2 regions of the Catellatospora sp. NPDC049609 genome follow, and region 1 is predicted to be linked to the other one. Evidence: riboswitches for the same ligand, from Rfam matches in the RefSeq annotation. Region 1 holds a riboswitch; the other holds the start of a gene.
The links. Region 1 has a riboswitch for cobalamin ahead of AB0J67_RS07250 (hypothetical protein). Riboswitches for the same ligand answer to the same signal wherever they lie in the genome.
Positions count from the first base shown of each region.

Region 2: another riboswitch for cobalamin. It lies ahead of AB0J67_RS13570 (ribonucleoside-diphosphate reductase subunit alpha); the one in region 1 lies ahead of AB0J67_RS07250 (hypothetical protein).

Region 1 covers NZ_JBFAOU010000016.1:30,746-34,670, reverse strand. Annotated here, with positions in the region: gene AB0J67_RS07260 ((2Fe-2S) ferredoxin domain-containing protein) at 1-276, opposite strand, end outside; gene AB0J67_RS07255 (CbtA family protein) at 374-1,099, opposite strand; gene AB0J67_RS07250 (hypothetical protein) at 1,112-1,351, opposite strand; cobalamin riboswitch at 1,381-1,576, opposite strand; gene AB0J67_RS07245 (alpha/beta hydrolase domain-containing protein) at 1,698-3,074, shown strand; gene AB0J67_RS07240 (sirohydrochlorin chelatase) at 3,208-3,925, opposite strand, start outside.
Region 2 covers NZ_JBFAOU010000037.1:28,245-32,169, reverse strand. Annotated here, with positions in the region: gene AB0J67_RS13585 (BTAD domain-containing putative transcriptional regulator) at 1-26, shown strand, start outside; gene ftrA (transcriptional regulator FtrA) at 28-1,017, opposite strand; gene AB0J67_RS13575 (rhodanese-like domain-containing protein) at 1,116-1,577, shown strand; cobalamin riboswitch at 1,757-1,949, shown strand; gene AB0J67_RS13570 (ribonucleoside-diphosphate reductase subunit alpha) at 2,306-3,925, shown strand, end outside.

The DNA.
Region 1 (3,925 bases):
GCCCGGACCGCCCGCGGCGGCCCAGGCGGCGACGTACTCCACGACGGCCTCGTCGAGGACGCCGCCCAGCCACACCGGCTGCCCGCCCGCCCGGCGACCGGACGGGCGCGGGTGCACCACCATCACGTTGGAGTGCTCGCAGACGTCCAGGCACTGCGCGATGCGCACCCGGACGCCCGCCTTCTCCAGCTGCCGCAGCTGCCCGTCGTGATCGGTGTCCGGATGCTTGGCCGTGCCGCAGCAGCAGTCACGGCACACGGTCACCCGCGCCTTCACCCGGTCACCCGCGCCGCCGGCCGGTCCCCGGCGCCACGCGGCCCCGCCGCCGACGCGCGGTCTGCGCGACCCGCGGCCCGGCCCGCCGCGCGGGACGTCACGCGCCCGCCCGTGCCGCGACGGCGCCCACCGAGGCCTCGGCGCGCAGCCCGGCCAGTCCGAAGCCGACGCCCAGCCCGGCCCAGAGCACGACCGACGCGAGCAGCGACAGCAGGCGGAAGCTCCACAGCAGGTCCGCGGGTGTGCCGATCTCGTCGCCCGAGGAGGGCAGCAGGAACAGCACAGCCAGGCCGAGCAGCGCCACGCCCACCGGGGCGAGGTGGCGCACCGGCAGGGCCGCGCCGCGCCGTGCCAGCCGCCCGGCCACCAGGCCCATCGCGGACACCGTGGCCAGCCCGATGACGATCGCGGCGAGCCAGGTCACCGTGCGCGCCTGCTGGGTCGCCTCGCTGCCCACCCCCGGCGGGTTGGTCGGGAAGCGCAGGAACGGCAGCAGGCTCACGCCGAGGAACCCGGCCCCGGCCAGGCGCAGCGCCCGGCCCCACGGATCGGCCTCGGGGTCGCGCCGGTGCAGCACCGCGTAGACCAGGCCGAACAGCAGGCCGATCGCCATCCCGGCGAGGATCACCGAGACCAGCAGGCCGACGTGCTGGGTGTCGCGGGTGAACAGCTCCGCGCCGTGGCCCGCACCGGCCGCGGCATGTTCGAGCTCGATGGCCCGGTCGATGACCGGCTCGGCGAGCAGCAGGGACACCAGGGCGGAGGCGGCACCGGCGCACGCGCCGGCCAGCCCGCCCCGCCCCATCAGGGAGAGCAGGGTCACGTGCGCCCCCGCTCAGTGGCAGTTGGCGGCGAACAGGTGCCGCCCGTCGTGGGACAGCTCGTGCAGGTAGTTGGCGCTGCGCGAGAGCTCCCCGTACACCGGGGACAGCAGCGCACCCTGGTCCAGGAACACCGCGTACAGGATGAACAGCGCCAGCAGGACGAGCAGGCCGGCGACGACCTGGTCCCGCAGCCGGATCGCGACCGCGGCCGTCCGGTCCGACGACGTCGCGGGGGTGGACAACGCACCCATGATCAACCTCCTTCTCGGGGTTCACCGCCCCGAACTGGACAACGACGGGTCAGTGTCCTGACTCCCGGGTGGATGTGGTGCGTCGCGCTTGCCGCGCCTTCCAGCCGCTGCAGCGGCCGTGGCTCGTGCGGGGCGCTCCCCGGTCACAGTGGCGGGACCGTCCCGGATTCTCACCGGGTTCCTGCGCACCGTCGTCTGATGTGTACTTGTAGCAACCACCATGCCAGCGTGCTCGTACGCCCGTCAAACCCTCTCACTCCGCCGGTAACGCCGGTCACCGCCCAGGGTGCACGGGCCGGTGATATCGCCGATGCGCCGCCACGCGCCGCGCGGTCACCATGACCGCATGATGAAGCATCCGCGCAGGCTGGGCGCCGCCGCCGCGCTCGCCCTGGCCGCCGCCCTGGTGCCGGCCGGCGTCGCGAGCGCGGGCGGCGACCGTACGCCGATATCAACACCGACGGTGTCGGGGCCGCTGCCGGGCGCCGTGCCCGGCGACCGGCTGTCCCCGGTGCTCGAGGACACCTACCCGTTCTTCTCCACCCCCGACGACCTGGCCCGCCACGGGTACGTCGAGCAGGAGTTCCTCCTGTCCGGCATCGCCGACGGCTGGGACAGCCAGGGTGGGCCCGTCGCCACCGACGTGCCGTACCGGACCCGGATCGTGGTCCGGCGGCCGGTCAGCCGGCACGCGTTCAACGGCACCGCGCTCGTCGAGTGGCAGAACGTCACCGCCGGCTACGACCTCGACGCGCTGTGGAACGGCGAGGCGATCATGCGGGCCGGGTACGCCTGGGTCGGCGTCTCCGCCCAGCGCGTGGGCGTCGACCAGCTGCGCTCGTGGAGCCCGACGCGCTACGGCGCGCTGGATGTGACCGGCGGCGGCGCCCACCTCGCCGACGAGCTGTCGTACGACATCTTCGCCCAGGCCGCGAAGGCGGTGGGCACCGGCGGGCCCGGCTCCCCCCTGGGCCGGCTCGACGTGCGCACGCTGCTGGCCGTCGGCGCGTCCCAGTCGGCGGGGCGGATGACCGTCTACTACCAGCACATCCTGCCGAAGGTCGAGCCGGTGTTCGACGGGTACGCGTTCATCGTCGGCAACGCCCCGACCCGGGTCGGCGACGAGCCGGTGTTCCAGGTGCTGTCGGAGACCGACGTCCGCACGCCGGTGCGCCCCTCCCCCGACACCGACCGGTTCCGCCGCTGGGAGGTCGCCGGCGGGGCGCACTCGGGCTGGCGGGGGCAGGAGTACCGCAACCCGATCTCGGTGCGCGACCTCGGCGCGGCCCCGGTGTACGACTGCGCCGCGCCGCCGTTCAGCCGGGTGCCGGTGCACCACGCCACCGCGGCGGCCTACGACCACCTGGTGCGCTGGGTCCGCACCGGCACCCCGCCGCCGGTCGCCGAGCCGCTCGCCTTCAACGCCGACGGCACCAAGGCGCGCGACGGCCTCGGCCTGGCCCTCGGCGGCATCCGCTACTCCCAGGTGACCGTGCCGACGGCGCTCAGCACCGGCGACAACTCCGGCCAGTCGTTCTGCTTCCTGTTCGGCTCCCACCAGCCGTTCGACGAGCCGACCCGGGACCGGCTGTACCCGACCCGCGGCGGATACCTGGCGCGGGTCGCGCTGGCCGACGTGCGCAACGTCGCCGCCGGCTACCTGCTGCCCGCCGACGCCCGCGTCAACCTGCGCGAGGCCCTGGCCTCCGGCGTGGGGCGCTGATCACCGTCCGGGCCCGGCCCGCCTGCCCGCGCGGGCCGGGCCCGGACCGCCGCTCCCGGCGCGGCTGCCCCGCCCACCTGGTGCGGCAGCCGCCCCCACGCCCCTGGCCCGGCCGAGGGCGGCGAAGCCGCCATCACCGGCGCCGGCCGTGGTGGTGCCCGTCCGCGCCGTCGTGGTGGGCGTGCTGGTCGCCATGGCCGTGGTGGGTGTGGCCGTGGTCGTCCGGGTGGTGGTGCGGCGTCTGGGCCGCACCGACCCGGTCCTCGAAACCGGGCAGCTTCACCCGGTAGACGCACGAGTCGCAGTTCATCCGGATGTCGCCCGCCAGCGCCTCGTCGTAACGCTCGATCACCAGGTCGGCGAGCGCGTCGGTGTCGCCGAGCACGGCGGCGCAGCGCACCGGCACGCCCGCGCGCCCGGCCGCCCACGCCGTGGCCTGGTCGGCCACCCGGCGCGGCAGCACCCCGGTGAAGAGGAAGTACGGCAGCACCACTATCCGGCGCGCGCCCAGCGCGGCACAGCGGTCCAGGCCCGCGGGCACGCCGGGCCGGGCGAGCGAGACGAAGGCGTACTCCACCGCGGCCACCGCCGTCGTCTCGGCCAGCAGCCGCGCGGCGCGGGCCACCTCGGCGTTGGCGTCCGGATCGGTGGAACCGCGCCCCACCAGCAGCACCGTGTCGCCCTCGGCCGCACCGGCCTGCGCCAGCCGCTCCCGCAGCAGGGCCAGCACCGCCGGGTGGGCGCCGAGCGGGCGGCCGTACGCCACCGCGAGCCCGGGATGCCGCAGCTGCTCACGGGCCAGCGCGGCCGGGATGTCGCCCTTGGCGTGTCCGGCCGCGACCAGCATCAGC
Region 2 (3,925 bases), on a different contig from region 1:
TGGAGATGACCCGCACGCCCTTCTGAGTCAGGCGCGGCCGCGGAAGGTGCGCCGGTACGACGACGGCGAGGTGCGCATGCACCGGCTGAAGTGGTGCCGGAAGGTGGCCGGCGAGTCGAACCCGACCGCGGCGGCGACCTGCTCCACGGGGGAGTCGGAGGTCTCCAGCAGGGCCAGGCTGGCCGCGACCCGCTGCGCGATGAGCCACCGGATCGGGCTGGTGCCGGTGTGCCGGGCGAAGTGGCGCAGGAAGCTGCGCGGCGACATCCGAGCCCGTGCCGCCAGCGCGTCGACCGTCAGCGGCTCGGTGAGGTGGTCCAGCGCCCACGCCATCGCGCGGGCCACCCCGTCGTCGTCCACCACGTCGCGCACGGGCAGCTCGATGAACTGGGCCTGCCCGCCGTCGCGGTGCGGCGGCAGCACCAGCCGCCGGGCCACCGTGTTCGCGATCTGGGCGCCGTGGTCGCGGCGCACCAGGTGCAGGCACAGGTCCAGCCCGGCGGCGCTGCCCGCGCTGGTGACCACCTGGCCGGTGTCCACGTAGAGCACGTCCGGCGTCACCTCGACCAGCGGGTGGCGCTCGCGCAGCAGCTCGGCGTAGCGCCAGTGCGTGGTGGCCGCCCGGCCGTCCAGCAGCCCGGCGGCGGCCAGCGCGAACGCGCCGGAGCAGATGGAGACCAGGCGCGCGCCGCGCCCGGCGGCCGTACGCAGCGCCGTGACCAGGGCGGGGGAGACCTCGGCGCGCACGTCGGCGACCCCGGGCACGATCACCGTGTCGGCGGCGGCGAGCACATCCAGGCCGTGCTGTGCGGTGACGGCGAACCCGCCCACCGCGGGCAGCGCCGCGCCGGGGACCTCGGCACAGACGTCCAGGTCGTACCACGGCACGTCCAGCTCCGGGCGGGGCAGGCCGAACACCTCCACCACGCAGCCCAGCTCGAACGGGGCCATCCCGGCGAAGGCCAGCACCGCGATCCGGTGCCGGGGCCGGGTCTGGAGCGTCAGCGGCGTACCCATGGCGGGATCTTAGCGAACAGCGGCGTTGCCGCCACTCGTGGTCGGCAGCCGGCCACCGCGAGGATGAACGCAGTGATCGAGCAGTAGAGGAGCAGCTCATGTCCGCCGTACTCGGCACCGCCCCGGCCGCCGCCGCCGATGTCGCCGCCGCCCACTTCGCCGCCCGCCTGTCGTTCGAGGCCGACGTGTCCGACGTGCACGCCGACCTGGCCTCGGGTGCCGCCGGCTTCGTCCTGGTCGACTCGCGCTCGCGGGAGGCGTGGGAGCAGGGACACCTCCCGGGCGCGGTGCACCTGCCCACCGCGGAGATCGCCGCCCGTGCGGCGGCCGTGGTGCCCGCGGGCAGCGTCGTGGTCACCTACTGCTGGGGCCCCGGCTGCAACGGCGCCACCCGGGCCGCGCTGGCCTTCGCCCGCCTCGGCTACCGGGTCAAGGAGATGCTCGGCGGGTACGAGTACTGGGTGCGCGAGGGCTTCGACACGCAGACCCCGCTCGGGTTGCGCAAGCACGATGTGGACCCGCTCACCGCACCCGCGAGCGGCGCCGCCTGCGCCTGCTGAGGGCGGGACATAGACGCCCGTCGGGGTGGACCATCGACGACACGCCGAACTTCATATGGGGTCGCTTTCCTCGCGATGCCACTAGATGTAGTGTGAGCGCATCGCTGGTCCACCCCTCCGGTGTCCACCGGACACCGGGTCGAGGGGTGCCGCGCGAGCCGCCGGAACGCGGCCCGCGCAGAGGGAATCCGGTGCGAATCCGGAGCTGCCCCGCAGCGGTGAGTGGGAACGAAACCGTCCCGCGCCCCTCCCGCGAAGAGGGGTGCGGAGCAGCACTGGGCCGGTCCGGCCTGGGAAGCGACGGTCTAGGGGGTCTCCGCAGCACGGCGTCCGCGCCGCGCCGCCCGGCCGTGCCCACGAGCCCGAAGACCTGCCGGCGTGCGCGCCACGGCCCTGCCCGTGTCGCGCCCACGACCCTCCCGTCCGGCTGGACGGGACCGGTCGCGGACACCGGGCCGCGCGGGACGGTCCACGGTGGATGGCGCGTGTCCCCCCGGGGAGGGTGAGCGCCGTTCGCGTGCCCTCCCGCGCTTCGACGAGGGGGAGCGCACGCCTTGACCAGCACCACCTTCCACACCACCACCGACGCCGGCGCACCCGGCGAGACCACGCCCGGCTTGGCCGCGTCGCCCGAGAACGCGCCGCCCGGCACGGCCGCGTCGCCCGAGAGCACGTCGTCTGACACCACCGCGTCGCTCGCGCGGCTGCTCGCCGAGGCGGCCCGGGGGCTGCCCGATGTGGATCACAATACCGTCCTCACCCCGGTGGCAGCCGGTGTATGGCCCGGCGCGACCGAGGCCGACCTGCGGCTGCGCGCCATCGAGACCGCCGCCGCCATGGTCGTGCGGGAGCCGTCGTACAGCCGCCTCGCGGCGCGGCTGCTCGCGGTGCACATCGCCGAGGAGGCGGCCACCCAGGGCGTACACGACTTCGCGAGCTCCGTGCGGGCCGGGCACGCGGCAGGCGTGCTCGCCGACGACCTGGCCGCGTTCGTCGCCGCGCACGCGGCCGAGCTGGACCGGCTCGTCGACCCGGCCGCCGACGACCGCTTCGAGTACTTCGGGCTGCGCACCGTCTACGACCGCTACCTGCTGCGCCACCCGGTCACCCGCAAGGTGCTGGAGACGCCGCAGCACTTCCTGCTGCGGGTGGCCTGCGGGCTGATGGGCGAGGTCGGCGACGCGGGCACCGCCGGCCGCCGCCTGCCCGGCGACGTGGCCGAGGTCGCCGCGCTCTACGCCGTGCTCAGCCGCCTGGCCTACCTGCCCAGCTCGCCGACGCTGTTCAACGCCGGTGCCCGGCGCCCGCAGCTGAGCAGCTGCTTCCTGCTCGACTCGCCGCGCGACGAGCTGGAGTCGATCTACGACCGGTACGCCCAGATCGCCCGGCTGTCCAAGTACGCCGGGGGCATCGGGGTGTCGTGGAGCCGGATCCGGTCCCGGGGCTCGCTGATCCGCGGCACCAACGGCCTGTCCAACGGCATCGTGCCGTGGCTGCGCACGCTCGACGCCAGCGTGGCCGCGGTCAACCAGGGCGGCCGCCGCAAGGGCGCGGCGTGCGTCTACCTGGAGACCTGGCACGCCGATCTGGACGAGTTCCTGCAGCTGCGTGACTCGACCGGCGAGGAGAGCCGGCGTACGCACAACCTGCACCTGGCCAACTGGGTGCCGGACGAGTTCATGCGCCGGGTCGAGGCCGACACCGCGTGGTCGCTGTTCGACCCGAAGGACGTGCCGCAGCTGGTCGACCTGTGGGGCGAGGAGTTCGACGCCGCCTACCGCGCCGCCGAGGCCGCCGGGCTGGCCGTGCGCACGCTGCCCGCCCGGGAGCTGTACGGCCGGATGATGCGCACCCTGGCGCAGACCGGCAACGGCTGGATGACGTTCAAGGACGCGGCCAACCGCACCTGCAACCAGACCGCCGTCGCGGGCAACACGGTCCACCTGTCGAACCTGTGCACCGAGATCCTGGAGGTCACCAGCGACGGCGAGACCGCCGTGTGCAACCTCGGCTCGGTCAACCTGGCCGCGCACCTCGGCCCGGACGGCGTCGACTGGGACGCGCTGCGCTCGACCGTGCGCACCGCCGTGCGGGTGCTCGACCGCACCATCGACCTGTCCTACTACCCGACCGGCGAAGCGGCCGGGGCCAACAACCGCTGGCGGCCGATCGGCCTGGGCGTGATGGGCCTGGCCGACGTGTTCTTCGCGCTCGGCCTGGACTTCGACGCGCCCGAGGCGCTGGCCCTGTCCACCCGGCTGGCCGAGGAGATCGCGCTCGCGGCGTACGACGCCAGCGCCGACCTCGCCGCCGAGCTGGGCACCCACCCGTCGTACGCGGACACCCGC